Regions from separate parts of the Kitasatospora sp. NPDC059827 genome, predicted to be linked through region 1. Evidence: riboswitches for the same ligand, from Rfam matches in the RefSeq annotation. Region 1 holds a riboswitch; each other region holds the start of a gene.
What was found. A riboswitch is a leader RNA that binds a small molecule or an ion and turns the genes downstream of it on or off. The one in region 1 is predicted to bind cobalamin.
Positions count from the first base shown of each region.

Region 1 (6,226 bases):
GGTCAGGCCGAAGCGGTCGAGCAGCTGCGGCCGCAGCTCGCCCTCCTCCGGGTTCATGGTGCCGACCAGCAGGAACCGCGCCGCGTGCCGCACCGACACGCCCTCGCGCTCGACGTAGGAGCGGCCCATCGCGGCGGCGTCCAGCAGCAGGTCCACCACGTGGTCCTGGAGCAGGTTCACCTCGTCGATGTACAGCACCCCGCGGTGCGCCTTGGCGAGCAGGCCGGGCTCGTACGCCTTGACGCCCTCGGCCAGCGCGCGCTCCAGGTCGAGCGAGCCGACGATCCGGTCCTCGGCCACGCCGACCGGCAACTCGACCAGCTGGGACGGCCGTTCGTGACTCCCGAACGTGGCGTGCGGGCCGTCCGGGCACTGCGGGTCCGGCCCGGCCGGGTCGCAGGCGAACCGGCAGCCGTCCACGACGGCGATGGCGGGCAGCAGCCCGGCCAGCGCGCGCACCATGGTCGACTTGGCGGTGCCCTTCTCGCCGCGCACCAGCACGCCGCCCACGGCCGGGGAGACCGCGTTCAGCAGCAGCCCGAGCCGCAGGTCGGCCATCCCGACGATCGCGGTGAACGGATAGCGGACCTCACTCATGCGTCACTCCCAGGTGCTCCGGGCAGGAGGAACGGCAGCGATCCGGCCGCCGGCACCCCGCCCTCGATCAGCTTCCACAACGCGTCGGTGTCCGCGTGCTCCTCGATCAGGTCGCCCAGCCGGTCCAACCGGGCCTCGCGCGCCACGGCGAACGAGGTGTCCGGCGCTGCTACGAACGCCCGGCCGGCCAAGTCGGCGACCTCGCGCAGGAGTTCACGGCGGAAGCCGTCGTTCTCCAGCGCGCCGTGCCAGGTGGTGCCCCAGACCGAGCCGACCCGGCAACCGTCCAGGAAGGGAACGCCCCCCTCGACGGCCACCACCCCGTGATGGATCTCGTACCCCTCCACCCGCTGCCCGTACGCCTCGCCGACCGGCCGCGCCAGCACCTTCTCGACGCCGAAGCGCACCCGGGTCGGCAGCAGCCCGAGCCCGTCGACCACACCGGCCTTCGACTCGACCTCGTCCTCGATCGAGTGCGCCAGCATCTGGTAGCCGCCGCACACCCCGAGCACCGGCAGCCCGGCCGCCGCCCGCGCCTTCAACGCCGACTCCAGGCCGCGCTCGCGCAGCCAGGCGAGGTCCGCCACGGTCGCCCGGGTGCCGGGCAGTACCACCAGGTCGGCGTCGGCCAGCTCCTCCGGCCGGGTCGCCCAGCGCACCAGCACGCCCGGCTCCTGGGCCAGCGCGTCCAGGTCGGTGAAGTTCGACAAGCGCGGGAAGCGCACCACGGCGACCCGCAGCACGTCCGCCCCCAGCGGCCCGCGCCCGTCCACCCGGTCCACCACGGTGGACAGGTCCAGCGAGTCCTCGGCGTCCAGCCACAGGCCCGGCAGCATCGGCAGCGTGCCCAGCACCGGACGGCCGGTCAGCTCGTGCAGCATCTCCAGCCCGGGCGCCAGCAGCCGGGCGTCACCGCGGAACTTGTTGACGAACCAGCCGGCCACGTGCCGCTGGTCCTCCGCCGACAGCAGCGCCAGCGTCCCGTACATCGCCGCGAACACCCCGCCGCGGTCGATGTCCCCGACCACCACCACCGGCAGCGCGGCGGCCGTGGCCAGGCCCATGTTGGCGATGTCCCGGTCGCGCAGGTTGATCTCGGCGGGGGAGCCGGCGCCCTCGCACACCACCACGTCGTAGCGGGCGCGCAGATCGGCCAGGCACTCCAGCGCGCGCTCCAGCAGGACGGGCTTGCGCTCCCGGTAGTCCAGCGCGCCCACCTCGGCCACCGGCCTGCCCAGCAGCACCACCTGGCTGCGGCCGTCCGCGCCCGGCTTGAGCAGCACCGGGTTCATCGCCGCCTCCGGCTCCACCCGGGCGGCCTGCGCCTGCATCGCCTGGGCGCGGCCGATCTCGGCCCCGTCGGCGGTGACGAAGGAGTTCAGCGACATGTTCTGCGCCTTGAACGGCGCCACCCGCACGCCCTGGCGGGCCAGCCAACGGCAGATCCCGGCCGTCACCACGCTCTTGCCCGCGTCCGAGGTCGTCCCCGCGACCAGCAGTGCGTTGGTCATGCCCCACCCTTCTTCCTCATCAGCATCCGCAGCAGGACGTGCCCCGCGACCGTCGTACCCAGCGCCAGCGCGCCCACCCGCCGGGACAGCGCGCAGGCCCGCTCGATGTCGTCCACCGTCACCGGCCGCAACTCCGCACCCAGGACGGGCCGGTGCTCCACCCGCTCCCCGTACTGCAAGGTCCCGCCCAGCCGGACCCCGACCGCCCCCGCGAAAGCCGACTCGGCCTGGCCCGCGTTCGGGCTCGGGTGCGCGGAGCCGTCCCGGCGCCAGACCCGCCAGGCGGTCCGGGGCTCGGGCGCGGCGGCCACCGTCAGCAGGGCCGTCAGCCGGGCACCCGGCCAGCCCGCCACGTCGTCCAGCCGGGCCGAGGCCCAGCCGAACCGGGCGTAGCGGGGCGAACGGTGGCCCACCATGGCGTCCAGGGTGTTCACCGCGCGGAACGCCAGCAGCCCCGGCGTGCCCGCCAGGGCGCCCCAGGCCAGTGCGTTCACCACGGCATCCGCCGTGTTCTCCGCCACCGACTCGACCACGGCCCGGGCGATCTGCTGCCCGTCCAGCGCGCTCGGATCCCGCCCGCACAGGTGCGGCAGCCGCTCCCGGGCCGCCGTCAGGTCGCCCGCGGCCAGCGAGCGTCCGATGGTGCGGGCCTCCCGGGTCAGCGAGGTGCCGCCGAGCACCGTCCAGGTCGCCGCCGCCGCCAACGCGGCCCGGCCCACCGGACGGCGCCCGACCGTACGGTCCAGGGCGAGCGCGCCGGCCGCGACCGCGCCCACGCACACCGCGGTGTACCCGGCACCGGCCGCCCGGTCGTCGCGCCACAGCCGCCGCTCCAGCCGCCCCGCAGCCGTACCGAACAGGGCGACGGGGTGGCCGCGGCGCGGGTCGGCGTACCTGGCGTCGGCGGCGTAGCCCGCGACGGCGCCCAGTGCGAAGGCCGCGGCCCGGGTCAGCGGGCGCACAACATCGAAAAGCCGGGGATCCAACCGGGCGGGGCAGCCTGCATCGCGTGGGTGTCCTCACTCAGGGTCCGCGCCCTGGATCGACGTACCGGGGGCGAGAGTCTCCTGGCTTCCGGGTCCGACGCACCCCCGGGCCTTCCAACGGCCCCTGACGGTCCGCCGTGGCACTTTCCGAGCGTGCTCCCCGGTGACAGTGGCGGGACCGCGCCGGACTCGCACCGGCTTCCTCTCCATGCCTCCGTTTGGCCCCAGGATCCCATCACGCGCCCGAACCGGGAGTCAACCGAGGTCACGGAGGGGTTGGTCACACGACGCAGCCGCCCCCGCCCTGTGCGATCGCCCAGCGCCACCAAGAGCCCGGAGCCCCCGCTTCGTGCGTTCGGCGGCTGGGGCCGCGCCGCAGGCCACGCCTACGGTTCGGCCATGCGCCGCAGAAAGCCCCCCGTCGCCGCCCCCGCCCCGGTGCCGTTCTCGCCGGAGGCCGCCCGGGCCCATCGAACCGGCCTCGGGCTGACCCCCGAGCAGGTCGCCGAGGGCATGGCCGCACACGGCGTCCGACTGCTGCCCGGCCACGTCCTCGCCTGGGAGGACGGCGTGCTGCGCCCCGGCGAGACCGAATTCATCGCCCTGGCCCGCGCCCTCTGGTGCCCGGCCGCCGCCCTGATGCCCGGCCGCCCGGCGAGCCTGCGCGACCACCGCCTCGCCCGGGAACTCCCCCCGGAAACCGTCGCCGAACGGGTCGGCATCCCCCTGCCCACCTACCGCCAGGCCGAACTGACCGGCGACTGGGACGGCGACCCGGACCAGACCCACGCCCTCGCCCAGGTCCTCGGCCTGCGCCTCACCGAACTCGTCGAGGCCACCGGCCGCCGCGAGGCCCTCGACGCCCTGCTCCGCCAATGCGTGGCCGGCCGCTGGCAACCCCACCTCCGCCCGATCGCCCGCCTCGTCCCCGTCCCCGAACCCGACCTCGCCGCCGTCCTCCCCGTCCTCCACCAGGAACACCACATCCCCTCCCACTGGGGCACCACCACCCAACCCACCACCCCCACCCCACCCCTCACCCCCCGCTTCTGGCACCTCCTCAGCACCCACCACCCCACCATCCCCGTCTGACCACCCCCAAGCGGAGCCCACAGAGCGGCGCCCCACCCACGGGCGCGCAGGGCAAAGCCCGCGCGCCCGCACCAAGAACCCGCACCACCCCACCCACCGCACCCCCTCCCCACCCCCTCACCCGTCCAAGGCGAGAGGGACGCGCTGCGGGAGGGGGCGGTGGAGGGGGTGGGTGCGGAGAGGGGCGTAACGGGTGATTTTCAGACCGCCCACGGCGAGCACCCCGTGCGATCAGGGTCGGCGGTCGGAAAATCACCCAGCCCCCGGAGCGCCCACCCCCGGAACCGCCCCCGGACCAACCCACCCTCCCGAGAGCCCACCCCCAACCAAAGCCCCGCGCAGCGGGACCCCCAGACGGCCCCGCCCAGTGGCCGCCCCGCCTGCCCCCTTGTGGACTGGTCCTCGAACACCGTCCGGGTCCGTGAACAGAGCGGGGATCGATATGCGTTGGGGAACCGCAGCCGTCGTGGCGGCCGCCGCCGCCGGGGCCGCCGTCCTGGTCGTCGGCCGTCGGGCCTCCGAGCGCTTGGTCCGCCCTGGTGCGGGCCCGGCCGCCGGCGGCCCGGATTCGGGGCCGGTGCTGGTGCAGAGCCTCGCGGCGGGGCGGGTGACGTTCAGTCGGCGTCTGGAGAGCCTGCGGCCCGGTCGCTGGGCGGTGGAGTGGGCGGACGGCGGGCACGCGGTGGTGGAGGAGGTCCTGCACAGTGACGCGCAGGGCGTCACCCGCCGGCTGGTCCGGGCGGACCGGGGCACCCTGACGCCCGGCACCGAGGTCCGCTTCACTCCGCGCGTGCACCTGGGCGATCCGACCTCGGCGCTCGGCCTGGCCTTCACCGAGACCGTGGCCGACGGCGAGCTCGGCCCGCTGCCGGTCTGGCTGCTCGGCGGCAAGCGCGGCACCTGGGTGATCCTGGTGCACGGCCCGGAGGCGGACCGCCAGCAGACCCTCCCGGTGCTGCCGGCCCTGCACCGTCTGGGTCTGCCGGCGCTGGTGGTCACCTACCGCGGCGACGAGGGCGCCCCGGCGTCCCCGGACGGCTACAGCCACTTCGGCGAGACGGAGTGGCGGGACGTCGAGTCGGCGATGCGGCTGGCCCTGGACCACGGCGCGGGCCGGGTGATCCTGTACGGCTGGTCGGTGGGTGCGACGACGGTGCTGCAGACGGCGGCGCGTTCGGCCTGGGCGCACGCGATCAGGGGGATCGTGCTGGACTCGCCGGTCCTGGACCTGCCCGCGGCCGCCCGTCGGGACGCGGCCCGGGCGGGTTTCACCGGGGTCTCCGCCGAGCTCGGCGCGCTGGCGGCGGAGGGCCGTACCGGCGTCGACCTGGCGGACTCCTCCCGCCTGGCGGAGGGCGCGGACCTGCGGGTCCCGACCCTGGTGCTGCACAGTCCGGACGACACGCTCGCGCCGATCGGCACGGTGGAGCGCCTGGCCGCGGCCCGCCACGACGTGGTGAACCTCCAGCGCTTCCCGGGTGCCGAGCACGCGGCCCTCTGGAACTCGGCGCCGGACCACTACACCGAACTCCTCCGCCGCTGGCTGACCCCTCTCCTCTGACCCCTCCCCTCCGGCCCCTCCCCTCCGGCCCACCCCCCTCCGGCCCCACCACCCTGACCCGCCCTCAGGGGCAAACCTTGCTCCCGAAAACCCACCCCAAGCCCATCAGCAGCTCCCTTCCCCCCTCACCCCCCTGCACCGGAAGTCGACCCCGCCGACTTCCGGTGTCGCCGCGTCCCCCCGCAGGCACATGCCACCTGGCCGGATCGCGGCCCTCCGTTTCCACCGCTCCCCACCCCTCCCACCCCCGCGAAACCACCCACAGACCCCGTCCCCACACGCAGCGTGACGCCCCGCCGCCCCCTGGCATGACCCCGCCACACGTTTCCGGCCAGGCGGTTTGCCTCTGTTGCCCGATCTTGCGGAGGTGCCGCCCCCGGTCGAGCGGTCGTACGGGCAACCGGATGTGACAGAAGGCCGGTACAAGGGGAAGACTGCTCGACGTGACGTCTCGGAACCCGCGCGACCGTGATGCCCCG
Region 1 covers NZ_JBHWIV010000003.1:135,009-141,234, forward strand. The annotation lists gene ACFV8H_RS02985 (putative cobaltochelatase) at 1-597, opposite strand, end outside; gene ACFV8H_RS02990 (cobyric acid synthase) at 594-2,108, opposite strand; gene ACFV8H_RS02995 (cobalamin biosynthesis protein) at 2,105-3,070, opposite strand; cobalamin riboswitch at 3,169-3,300, opposite strand; gene ACFV8H_RS03000 (transcriptional regulator) at 3,494-4,186, shown strand; gene ACFV8H_RS03005 (alpha/beta hydrolase family protein) at 4,629-5,747, shown strand.

Region 2 (6,226 bases), on a different contig from region 1:
CAGGTAGAACTGGACGTGCACGGCCTCCTCGAACAGCTGGCGCGACAGGTAGAGCCGCGCCTCCGGGGAGTTGATGTGCTTGTAGAGGCTCAGCACCACGTTGTTCGCGACGATCGAGTCACCGGTCGCGAAGAACGCCACCAGGCGGCCGATCATGTGGCGCTCGCCCTCACTCAGCTTCGCCAGGTCGGCGACGTCCGAGTGCAGGTCCACCTCCTCGACGGTCCAGGTGTTCTTGATCGCGTCGCGGTACCGGTCGTAGAACGACGGGTAGCGCATCGGGCGCAGGGTCAGCTCGAAGCCGGGGTCGAGCAGCATCTTCTGGCGATCGTCGGACATTACTGGCAGGCCTCGCAGGACTCGGGGTTCTCCAGGGAGCAGGCCAGTGCGGCCTCTTCCTCGGGGGTGAGGGTCGGGGTGTTCACCGGCACCGGCGTACCAGCGGCGGTGCGGGCGGCACCCGAGGCGGCCTGGGCGATCCGGGTCGCGGGGCGCGAGCGCAGGTAGTAGGTGGTCTTGAGACCGACCTTCCACGCGTAGGCGTACATCGAGCTGAGCTTGCCGATGGTCGGCGCCGCCATGAACAGGTTCAGCGACTGGCTCTGGTCCAGGTACGGCATGCGGGCCGCGGCCAGGTCGATCAGGGCGCGCTGCGGCAGCTCCCACGCGGTGCGGTACAGCGACCGGACCTGCTCCGGCAGCCAACCGAGCTCCTGGACGGAGCCGTTGGCGTCGCGCAGGGCGTCGCGGGTCTGCTGGTCCCAGACGCCGAGCTCCTTGAGCTCGCGCACCAGGTACGGGTTGACCTGGAGGAACTCGCCCGAGAGGGTCTCGCGCTTGAACAGGTTGGACACCTGCGGCTCGATGCACTCGTAGACGCCGGCGATGGAGGCGATGGTCGCGGTCGGGGCGATCGCGAGCAGCAGCGAGTTGCGCAGGCCGGTCTCGGCGATGCGGGCGCGCAGCGCCGTCCAGCGGTCGGTCCACTCCGGGGCGGCGCTCGGGAAGTGGTCGATGTGCAGTTCGCCGCGGGCGGCGCGGGTCTCGCCGTAGGCCTCGTGGCGGCCGAGCTGCTCGGCCAGGTCGGCGGAGCGCTCGTAGGCGGTGAGCATGATGCGCTCGGCGATCAGCGTGGACAGCCGGGCGGCCTCGGCGGAGTCGAAGTCGATCCGCAGCTTGAAGAAGACGTCCTGGAGGCCCATCACGCCGAGGCCGACCGGCCGCCAGCGGGAGTTGGAGGTGCCGGCCTCGGTGGTCGGGTAGAAGTTGATGTCCACCACGCGGTCGAGGAAGGTCACGGCGGTGCGGACGGTGGCGTCGAGGCGCTCCCAGTCCATGGCGCCGAGCAGGTCCTCGACGGACGCGCCCTCGGCCACGTGCGCGCCGAGGTTGACCGAGCCCAGGTTGCAGACGGCGGTCTCGGAGTCGTCCGTGACCTCCAGGATCTCGGTGCACAGGTTGGAGGAGTGCACCGTGCGGCCGGGCAGCGCGGTCTGGTTGGCGGCGCGGTTGGAGGCGTCCTTGAAGGTCATCCAGCCGTTGCCGGTCTGCGCGAGGGTGCGCATCATGCGGGCGTAGAGGGTCTGCGCCGGGATGGTGCGGACGGCCTTGCCGGCCAGCTCGGCCTTGAGGTAGGCCTCGTCGAAGTCGGCGCCCCACAGGTCGACCAGCTCGGGGACGTCGGCGGGGGAGAACAGCGACCAGTCGGCGTTGGCGTTCACGCGGCGCATGAACTCGTCCGGGATCCAGTGGGCCAGGTTGAGGTTGTGCGTGCGGCGCGCCTCCTCACCGGTGTTGTCGCGGAGCTCCAGGAACTCCTCGATGTCGGCGTGCCAGGTCTCCAGGTAGACGCAGGCCGCGCCCTTGCGGCGGCCGCCCTGGTTGACGGCGGCGACCGAGGAGTCGAGGGTGCGCAGGAACGGGACGATGCCGTTGGACTTGCCGTTGGTGCCGCGGATCAGGCTGCCGCGCGAGCGGATGCGCGAGTAGGACAGGCCGATGCCGCCGGCGTGCTTGGAGAGGCGGGCGATCTGCGCGTAGCGGTTGTAGATCGAGTCCAGGTTGTCCAGCGGCGAGTCCAGCAGGTAGCAGCTGGACATCTGCGGGTGCCGGGTGCCGGAGTTGAAGAGCGTCGGCGAGGAGGTCAGGTACTCCAGGCGGCTCATCAGGCCGTACAGCTCGGACACCTCGCGCACCGACTGCTCGGAGTCGCCGACCGCCAGGCCGCAGGCGACGCGGAGCAGGAAGTGCTGCGGGGTCTCGATCACCTTGCGGGTGATCGGGTGGCGCAGCAGGTAGCGGGACTGGACGGTGCGCAGGCCGAAGTACTCGAAGCGGTCGTCGCCCTTGGCGTCGACGAGCGCGTTCAGGGCGTCGGCGTGCTTGGCGACGAAGGCCGCGGTGGTGTCGCCGATCAGGCCCTCGGCGTGGCCGACGGCGATCGAGGCGGAGAAGGAGGTCGAGCCCTGGCTGTTCGCCTCGTCGACGATCTCCAGGGCGAGCAGGCGGGCGGCCAGCTTCGAGTACTGGGGGTCCTCGGCGATCATCGACGCGGCGGCGTCCACGGCCAGACCGCGCAGCTCGGCGAAGTCCGAGCCGGCGTGGCGGCCGCGCAGCGCGGCGGCGGCGACATGGCCGGGGTCGACCTCGGTGAGGTCGGCGCTGCGGTCGGTGAGCAGCCGCAGGAGAGCACCGCCGGGGTCGGAGACCGTCGGGTCGGTGAAGGCGGTACCGGAGCCCTGGGCGGGCAGGGTGACTGAGGCAGCGGTGGTCAAGGCGCTCTCTCCTGGCGGCGATCGTGCGGCGGTGATCGGGGTCACCCGGGCCGATCTGGGCAGGGGAGCACGGCGCGAACGCAAAAAGCGTCGCGCGAGGTGTCTCCCCGGCCCGCCCGCGAGGCCCGGAGGGGTGGTGCTGGTGCTTGGCGCGGCCTCTGCGGGAGGGCCGTGGCGCACGCTGTTCGGCAGGTACTCGGACTCGCGGTACGGCTGCTGGAGCCGCCCGCACACCGCTGCGGGGCAGTCCCGGATTCCCACCGGGTTCCCCTGCATCGACAGCAGAAGCGAGCATACATGTAGTGGTGTCTCCTCGATGCGACACCACATGTAGTACGGCGTGGTGTGTTGTCGCGATGACGGGTTGTGCCCGGGCCGGTGGCGGTTCGTGGGCGTCCGAGGCCCGGAACCACGCTCCGGACGTGTCGCGGCCGCCCGCCGGACACCCCGGATCCGGGTGCCGGACACCCGGGCCCGGCGCGTCGGGCGTCCTGGTTTCGATACGGAACGGTCACCGGGCCGAGGGACGGTGCGGGTGATGCCCTACGATCTGGGCGCATGAGCGACGGAACTGGTGTACCTGGGCACGGGCCGCAGGGGACGCCTCCCGCCGGGCCGGGGGGCGCACAGAATCAGCAGCCGGTGGGGCCGGGTCCGGTGCCGCCGCCGGGCGGTGGTTTCGGCCCGCCGCCGGCCTCGTACGGACCGGTGGCGCCGGCGGCGCAGCCGTTCTCCCAGCCCGTCCCGCCGGTGCCCCAGCCGGCGCCCCAGCCGGTTCAGCCGCCGGCTGCGCAGCCGCAGTGGCAGCAGGCCCCGCAGCAGCCGGGTCCCCCGCAGCAGCCGGGTCCCCCGCAGCAGGCGGTTCCCGCACAGCAGCCGGTCGCGCCGCAGCGGCCGGTGCCGCCGCAGCGCGTCGAGCCGGACTGGGCGGCGCTGGCGGACCGCAACGAGGCCGACGGCAGGCGCAAGCGCCGGGTGAGGATCATCGGCGGCGCGGTGGCCGTCGTCCTGGTGGGTGGTCTGGCCGCGGGCGGCGTGCTGCTGTTCGGCAAGAAGGACGACCCGGCCAAGCCCGGTGGCGGTGCGGTCGCGTCCGCGTCCGTCTCGGGCAAGCCGACCCCCGGCCCGTCGAACGGCGGCCCGTCGACCCCCGGACCGTCGAACGGCGGTGCGACCGCGGGAGGGCAGCCGGACGACCCGTCGAAGCCGATCTGGGAGGTCGCCACCGACCCGGCGCCGCAGGACGCGGGGGCGCTGTTCTCCGCGCTGCAGGTGACGGTCAACGGCGTGTCCTGGAACCGGACCGTGGTCGCGCTGGACCAGCCCTGCTGGGACGGCAACTCCACCACCGGCGGGCTCGGCAAGGTCCTCGGCGACCAGGGCTGCCAGAAGGTGCTCCGGGCGACGTACGTCTCCGGCGACAGCGCGGTGACCGTCGGCGTCGCGGTCTTCGACCACAGGATCCAGGCCGAGACGGCGATGAAGAACTACGCCGGGCAGCTCAAGGGCCTGCCCGCGCCGGGCGCCCCGGCGTTCTGCGCCAACCCCGGCTGCACCGGCACGCACAGCAGCCTGGGCCGGTACGCCTACTTCACCGTCGAGGGCTCGGCGAAGGGCGGCAACGCCCCTGACGCCGCCGCGACCGCGGCGTCCGCCGGGTTCGCCGAGCACGTGAAGGGCCAGCTGCTCCAGCGGGCCAAGGCGGCGGGCTCGGCCACGCCGGGCTCGCAGGGCACTCCGGCGGCCGCCGCGACCGGCTGACCCGCGGTGACACCCCGGTCCCGGCGGACCCGTTCGCCGGGACCGGGGGAGTGTGGCAGGCTCTCGTCGGAGTCATTCGTACGCGTGTTCCGGTTGCGTCCGCGGGGGTCGGCGCCGGCGAGAAACCGGAGGAGCGGTCGTGGCCCTGCCCAGAGTCCTGCGCGGTAGGCCGGCCGTGCTGGCCGCGGCCGGCATCGTGGTCGCCGCCGGCAGTCTCGTGCTGCTGGACCGCGACGACCGGACCGACGTCGGACCGCCCGTCCGGGTGCCGGTGTCGGTCGGCGCCCCCGGCCGCACCCTGCCGCCGGACGTGGGCCGGGACCTGCTGGCCCGGGACCCGCAGGCCTCGCCGAACGCCCGTGCCGTCCAGCAGTTCCTCGCGGACCTGGAGGCCCAGGCCCGCACCGGGCACAGCGGCGGCACGGTGATCGGCCAGCACGTCGAGGCGCACAACGAGCGCAACAACCCCGAGTACGGCGACTACCGGGGCACCAAGCAGGTCGGTTACTACTACAAGAAGGCCGCCGACATCACCGGCCGGCTGCCCGGCTTCATGGAGACCGACCTCGGCCCCGGCTACGGCCAGAACGCCTGGGGCGTCGGCAACCCGCGCTCCTACTCGGCCGGCCGCTGGCCCACCTGCCGCACCGGCTGGCAGTACACCGACGACGCCGTCGACCTGATGACCGCCGTCTGGTCCGGCCACCCGCGCGCCGACGACGGCACCTACGACGCCTCCGGCGTCCAGCAGAACTGCGACGGCAGCACCACCGAACTCCCGGACAACGGCGGGGCCCCGGCCGGGATCGTCGGCATGTCCTTCCACGAGCCCTACCCCGGGTCCGCCGTCAAGTCCTTCGACCGGGTGCTCTGTTCGAACTCCCCGGCGGCCAAGGACCCGGGCTGGTTCGGCCGGGTCGTGGACGCCGGGGGCGACACCCCCGAGTACCGCGCACTGGTCACCGACCTGTCCTACCTGGCCGACCACCTGGAGTACCTGGCCGCCCACGACGTGCCGGTGCTGCTGCGCCCCTACCACGAGATGAACGTCCGGGACTGCGCCAGCCGGTTCTGGTGGGCGGGCCAGAAGCCGGCCGACTACCAGGCGCTGTGGCGGATCACCTACAAGTACCTGGTGGAGACCAGGGGCCTGCACAACCTGCTGTTCGTCTGGACACCGGTCTCCTGGGACGGCGCCCCGGGCGTGGACCCGTGGGACTACTACCCGGGCTCCCAGTACGTCGACGTGGTCGGGGTGGACGACTACAGCGGCAGTCCGGCGCACCCGATCGGCACCGGCGAGGTCTGGACCAAGCGCTACTACGACGGGCTCGCCGCCTACCGCAAGCCGAGGATGCTCGCCGAGTCCTTCGCCGTGCCGGTCAACTCCCGCCAGCCGGACACCCTCAGCCGCACCCCCTGGACGATCTGGACGGTCTGGGGGCAGTCCCTCACCTCCGACAACCTGGCCCCGGACCAGCCGCGCAACTCCGGAGCGGACGTCAACGCCACCTACCACAGCCCGTTGGCGATCACCGGCGGCTCCGGACCGTCCGGCGGGAGCATCGACTGGGGCGGGCTGCACGTCCGCTGATCGGGTCCGGATCGGTTGAACGGGCGGAATTCCGGGTCCGTTGTGCCGTGTGGCATCCTGTGGCGGCGAAGCCCGAGGGCTCGGTGAACGGTCGGGA
Region 2 covers NZ_JBHWIV010000043.1:18,650-24,875, forward strand. The annotation lists gene ACFV8H_RS25005 (ribonucleotide-diphosphate reductase subunit beta) at 1-339, opposite strand, end outside; gene ACFV8H_RS25010 (ribonucleoside-diphosphate reductase subunit alpha) at 339-2,750, opposite strand; cobalamin riboswitch at 2,944-3,076, opposite strand; gene ACFV8H_RS25015 (Fis family transcriptional regulator) at 3,417-4,535, shown strand; gene ACFV8H_RS25020 (glycoside hydrolase family 26 protein) at 4,675-6,129, shown strand.
Region 2: another riboswitch for cobalamin. It lies ahead of ACFV8H_RS25010 (ribonucleoside-diphosphate reductase subunit alpha); the one in region 1 lies ahead of ACFV8H_RS02995 (cobalamin biosynthesis protein).

Region 3 (6,226 bases), on a different contig from region 1:
GTCCGCGGTTCAGGGCGCGATTCAGGGCGCGGTTCAGGGCGCGGTGATGCCCGGCTGGGCGCCGGCGCCGAAGGACCAGCCCTCGACGTCGCCGGGTGCCGGGTTGTAGCTGCCCGCGCCCAGGTTGCTGTACGACCAGGGGCCGCCGTGCTGGGCGTGCCAGTACGACCAGTAGGCGCTGCCGGTCGGGTTGGTGCAGGTCGTCGGCAGGGCGTTGATGGTGCAGACGAAGCCCGGGAAGCGCGGGTGGAAGGAGTACGAGAACCCGGCCCCGGTCAGCGCGGCCAGGCCGTTGGCCGGGTCGCCGGGCGCACAGCCGGTCTGGACGCCGCCGCCGACGGCGGTGAAGTCGACCACGACGGTGACCCCGGTGGTGCCGGTGCAGGCGTCCGCCCGCGCCTGCGGGGCCTGGACGGCGGAGACGCCGAGCAGGCCGGCCGTGAGGGCCGCCGCGGCGGCGATCGACCCGAGCGTACGGCGGACCGGGCGGACCGGGCGGGCCCGGCGGACCGCGGTGAAGGTGTCGGTCATCGGTGAAATCCTCCTGGAGTCGGGCTCGTTCAGCGCGTGGCCGTGGCCGTGGTCGTGTCCGTAACCGTGGCCGGGCAGGCGAGGGTCGGGGCGCCGGGGCGTGCACCGGCGGCGGAGAGCGTGGCCAGCGGAGTGCCCGCGAGGCCGAGGACGGCCTGTGCCGTGGCCCGGGCGCCGTTGCCCGCGTTGAAACCGCTCGCGTCGTAGGCGACGGCACCGCGGACCGCCGGGTCGGCGGAGCAGTCCTGCTGGAACTTGACCAGCCGGCTCCAGCCCTTGAACCCGGCGGCCAGGCGCCCGCCGGAGAACAGCGCCTGGGTGGCCAGGCCGGTGGTGTTGGCGTTGGAGGCGGTCGCCCCCGCGGCCGCGAACCCGCCGTCGCCGTTCTGGTGGGCGGTGAGCCAGCCGAGTCCCGTGTTCGCCTTGGCGGCGCGACCGGTGGCGGCGAGGGCCTGGACGGCGAGCGCGGTGGCGTCGGGGTCGCTGGTGCAGGCGGCCTGGCCGAAGGAGACCGGGAAGCCGCCGTCCGCGCACTGGCTGTTCGCCAGGAAGTCGACCGCCGCCGCCGGGGCGTCACCGGGCGTGCGGTGCAGGGCGATCAGGGCGAGGGACTGGCCGAAGGCGTTGCTGTAGTCGCCCCACTGGGAGCGGTCGGAGAAGCGGCCTCCGGCGGTCTGCAGCGAGCGCAGCCTGGTCGGCAGGTCGACGCCGCCGAAGGCCGTCGGGTCCCCGCCTCGGACCTCGACGGCGAGCAGCAGCTTGGCGGTCGCGCCCGCATAGGCCTCGGTGGTGCCGTCGCCGAGGTAGCCGCTGATGATCTCGGGCTTCGCCAGCCAGGCGGTGGCCTTCGCGGCGGCGTCGTCGGAGCTGCGCGAGGCCGCGAAGGCCAGCACGGCGTCGATGGTCAGGCCCTGGTCGGGGTAGGCGGTCCCGTTGAAGACGGACTCGAAGTGGTCGCCGCCGACGAGCTGGCGGGCCAGCCAGCCGCCCGCGGCGGCGTCGGGGCGGAACGTCGCGGACGAGGTCGGGGCGGCGGGCGCGGCACTCGCGGCGGTGGCCGCCGGGAGCGCGGCGGCAAGGGCGAGGGCGGGTATCGCGAGCAGACCGAGGGTGCGGCGGAGCGCGGGCATGGAGACCTTTCCGGGCCCGCGCGCAGGCGCCCGGAGGGCCTCGGCGACGCACCGGGCAGCCCTCTGAGCTCCGGCCCGCAGACCACGACGGGAGGAGTGGACGACACACCTCCGCCGACGGGTACTCGGGCTCGCCACCGACGCGGGGTCGGAGGCCTACCGTTGCGGGTCAGCGCCGGACTCGAACCGGACTTCCCCCGAGGGCGGAGTCACAACTTGACGGCTCATCATGGCGATACGGAAAAGATCCGGTCAAGGGTTCGAGCGTGACACCACGGTGGCCGGTAGGGGTGAGGAGTGACCCACGCGGCGCACAGCGCCACCACGCGCAGCGGAGCGGCCGGCGTCCGGCGGCCCGGTCAGGCGCCCGGGTGGGCGGCCGCCCAGCCGTGTTCGAGCAGCGCGAAGGCCTCCTCGGCGGCGCGGCGCGGTTCGGCGTGCCGCAGGACGAGGCTGCGGGCCTCCAGGGCGAAGCGGGCCAGGGCGGCGCAGCTGACGTCGTCCTCGGGCGCACCCACCGCCTCGGCGACGGCCCTGGCCAGGGCCGCTTCGTGGCGCGTCCACATGCGGTGGGCGTAGTCGCACAGTGCGGGGGTCTCCTGCACCAGGCGCGTGAAGTCGGCGAACCGCGGGTCGGTGGCGTGGACGGCGAGCTGGGTCTGCTTCCGCAGCATGTGCTCGCGGAGGGCCCGGGGGATCGACGTGCCGGGGGCGCGGTCGCGCACGGCGGCGACGAGTTCTGCTTCCAGTTCGTCGTCCTGGTCGAAGACCAGGGCTTCCTTGCCGGAGAAGTGTTTGAACAGGGTGGTCACCGAGACGTCGGCGTGGTCGGCGACGTCCTTGACGCCGACCTGGTCGTAGCCGCGTTCGAGGAAGAGTTCGAGTGCGGCGTCGGCCAGGGACTGGCGGGTCTGGGCCTTCTTGCGCTCGCGGCGCCCGGTCGGTTCGGTCACCCACCCACCGTACCTCGAAGTGCATTCGCTGCAAAAGTGTAGTCATTGCACTTATTGAGCGAGTGTGGTTTCTTGGTGATGCGCCGGGCCGCCCGGCGACCGACCCACCTCCCGAGGGGCACTTCCATGCACTCTGCTCGTGATCCCCGCATCGCCATCGTCGGCGCCGGCCTCGGCGGCCTCACCTGCGCCCGAGTCCTCCAGCAGCACGGCCGCTCCGTCACCGTCCTCGAACGCGAGGCATCCGCCGCCTCCCGCCCGCAGGGCGGCTCCCTCGACATGCATCCCGGCACCGGGCAGGCCGCGCTCGGTGCGGCGGGGCTCCTCGACCGGTTCCACGCCCTCGCCCGCCCCGAAGGGGACGAGTGGCGCGTGCTCGACTTCGCCACCGCCGCCCTCCTGGCACAGCAGGGGCCGTCCGCCGACGGCGGCCGGCCGGAGATCGACCGAGGCCAGCTGCGCGGTCTGCTCCTGGACTCGCTCACCGAGGACACGGTGCGGTGGGACCGTGCCGTCACCGGCGTCACCCCACTGGCGGACGGCACCTGCCGGCTGCACTACGGCGACGGCACCGCCGAGGACTTCGACCTGGTGGTCGGTGCCGACGGCGCCTGGTCCCGGGTTCGCCCGGCCCTGTCCCCCGCCGTACCCGCCTACACCGGTGTCACCTTCGTCGAGGCCGGATTCGACGACTGCGACACCCGCCATCCCGACCTCGCGCGGCTGGTCGGCAACGGATCGATGCTGGCGAAGGGCGCCGGCAGGTCCTTGGTCGCCCAACGCAACAGCAACGGCCACATCCGCGCCTACATCGCGCTCCGCGCGCCCGAGGACTGGCACGAGGCCGCCGGTGTCGACCTCGGCGACCAACAGGCTGTGCAGGCACACCTGTTGAGGCTGTTCGACGACTGGGACGAGAGCCTGCGCTACCTCCTGCGCAACGGCGACCACGGGTTCGTCCACCGGTCCCTGTTCGTCCTGCCCGCCCCGCACACCTGGGAGCACGTCCCCGGCGTCACACTGCTCGGCGACGCCGCGCACCTGATGCCACCCGTCGGGCTGGGCGCCAACCTCGCCATGCTCGACGGCGCCGATCTCGCCCACGCCCTCGTCGCCGAGTCCGGCGTCGACGACGCCGTCCGCGCCTACGAGAGCGTCATGCTGCCGCGCTCGATCGAGGCCGCGACGGGCAGCGCGCAGGGACTCGACCACCTCGTCCCCGCGGCGTCCTCCTGAAGCACCGTACGGCGGGGCGGCCGGGCGGCGCCGGCTACGGCTACGACGCTCCGCCCGTGGCCAGCGCGGTTCGCGCCAGGCCGCGCAGCCAGGCGTGGGCCTGGTCGGTGTCGTAGCGCTGATGCCACGTCAGATACACCGGTGCCGAGGGCAGTTCGAGCGGGAGGGGAAGCGCGACCAGGCCGAGGTCGGCGACCGCGGACCGAGTGGTGGCCTCGGGAACGGTGATCAGGAGATCGGAGCCGCGCGCGAACTCCACCGCGGCCGCCTCCGTGGGCGCGCTCGCCACCACGCGGCGGGTGAGGCCGAGCCGGGCGAGGGCGTCGTCGAGGGCGTTGCCGAGGTTTCCGCGTCGCGAGACGGTGACGTGCTCGGCGGCGGCGTACCGCTCCGCCGTGACGGTCCCGCCACGGGTGAGGGGGTGCCCCCGCCTCACGACGACGACGAGGCGGGACTCGCCCACGTTCTCGGCGCGGACGTCCGGTGCGCTCGGCCGGTTGGCGTTCGCCTCCAGGTCGACCTCGCCGCGCCGCAACTCCGGGGTGTCGACGCTCGATTCCGCGACGAAGCGCAAGCGCACGCCCGGCGCCTCTTCGCGCACGGCCGCGAGCAGTGCGGGGCCGCTCAGGGCGACCAGGGAGTCGTGCCAGCGGAGCGTGAAGGTGCGCTCCAGCGTTGCCAGATCGAGTTCACGGCTCGGTGCCAGCACGCCCTGAACCTGGTGCAGCAGCTCGTGCACCTGCGCCCGCACCGCGATCGCGTACGGCGTCGGGGTCATCGTGCGGCCGGTGCGCACCAGGATCTGGTCCCCGGTCGTGCGCCGGATCCGGCCCAGACTCCGGCTCATCGCGGGGGCGGTGACATGCAGGCGCGCCGCCGCCCCGGCCACACTGCCCTCCTCCAGCAGCGCGTCGAGCGCGGCGAGCAGGTTCAGATCCAATTGCATGCGAGTCACTCTAGACGTGCTTGACATGCATTTGAAGTCAATCGCCGGGCTGTCTACCGTTGAGGCGAAAGCGCGGGAAGCAAAGCGCAGTTCGGCCCTCGACCGGCCTCAACACCCCTCCCCAGACAGGAGTACCACCATGTCCGAAACGCCTCGGACCACCGACGTCGCCTCCTCGGACGCCGACCTGCTCGCCCGCACCGCGAACGCCGTACGCGAGGCGGGTTCGGCGCTGCGCGAGCGCTTCGGCGAGGTGGTCCACCACCGGACCCGCGAAGAGCTGATGCACGCGCTCGCCGCCAACGACGACACGGCCCTCGACATCCTGCGCCCCCGGCTCACGCACCTGCGCCCGGACGCCGGCTGGGTGGAGGACGAGCTGGACGGCGGGGCGCTGCCGCCCGGCGAGTGGTGGGTCGTGGATCCGGCCGAAGGCAACGTCAACCACCTGCACGCCCTGCCGGAGTGGGCGGTGACCGCCACCCTCGTCCGCGACAACCGGCCGGTGCTCACCGTGGTCCACCTGCCGCTGACCGGCGAGACCTACACCGCGCTCACCGGCGCGGGAGCCCACCTCGACGGACGGCCGCTCCACGTCTCCCCCACCGCGGACCTCGGCCTGGGCATCGTGGCCACCAGCCAGGCCCGGCCGGACGAGGACGAGAAGGTCGTACGGCGCGTCGGCTCCTCGATCACCGCGATGCTCTTCGACGCGCTCGTCGTCCGCACCGCCGTGCCCGCGACCCTGCACCTGGCGAACGTGGCCGCCGGCCGCATCGACGCCTTCTGGCAGTTCGCCGGCGCCCGCGCGGACCTGCTGCCCGGGGCACTGCTCGTCACCGAAGCGGGCGGACGGATCTCCGACGCCGAGGGCCGCCCCTGGACCCCGCAGAGCGGGAGCTTCCTGGCCGCCGCGCCCGGAATCCACGCCGAGGCCGTCGCCACGCTCTCCCACTGACCCGCTGACCCGCTGACCCGCACCACTACGCACCAACTACCGCACGCACGGAAGGACCACATCATCATGACCACGATCGCCGTTCTCGGAAACGGCCGCGTCGGCGGCAACCTGGCCGCCGCCCTCACCCGGGCCGGGCACCAGGTGGCCGTGGCGGACCGCACGCCGGGCGCCGCCGCCGAAGCCGCCCGGACAGCCGGGATCGTCATCAACGCCACCCCGGGCGCCGGCTCGCTTGACCGGCTCGTCGCCCTGCGCGAGGAACTGCGCGGCACGATCCTCGTCGACGTCTCCAACGCCACCACCGACGGGCCGGACGGACTGCCCGCCGACCTGCTCTACCCCGGATCGAGCCTCGCCGAGCAACTCCAGGAAGCACTCCCCGAAACGCGCGTCGTCAAGACCCTCAACACCATGCTCTTCCCGGTGATGACCGCGCCGGCCACGCTCACCCACCCCCCGACCGCGTTCC
Region 3 covers NZ_JBHWIV010000013.1:91,453-97,678, reverse strand. The annotation lists gene ACFV8H_RS11365 (flagellar hook-length control protein FliK) at 34-531, opposite strand; gene ACFV8H_RS11360 (peptidase) at 561-1,661, opposite strand; cobalamin riboswitch at 1,760-1,900, opposite strand; gene ACFV8H_RS11355 (TetR/AcrR family transcriptional regulator) at 2,021-2,614, opposite strand; gene ACFV8H_RS11350 (FAD-dependent oxidoreductase) at 2,741-3,850, shown strand; gene ACFV8H_RS11345 (LysR family transcriptional regulator) at 3,891-4,796, opposite strand; gene ACFV8H_RS11340 (inositol monophosphatase family protein) at 4,936-5,754, shown strand; gene ACFV8H_RS11335 (NADPH-dependent F420 reductase) at 5,821-6,226, shown strand, end outside.
Region 3: another riboswitch for cobalamin. It lies ahead of ACFV8H_RS11360 (peptidase); the one in region 1 lies ahead of ACFV8H_RS02995 (cobalamin biosynthesis protein).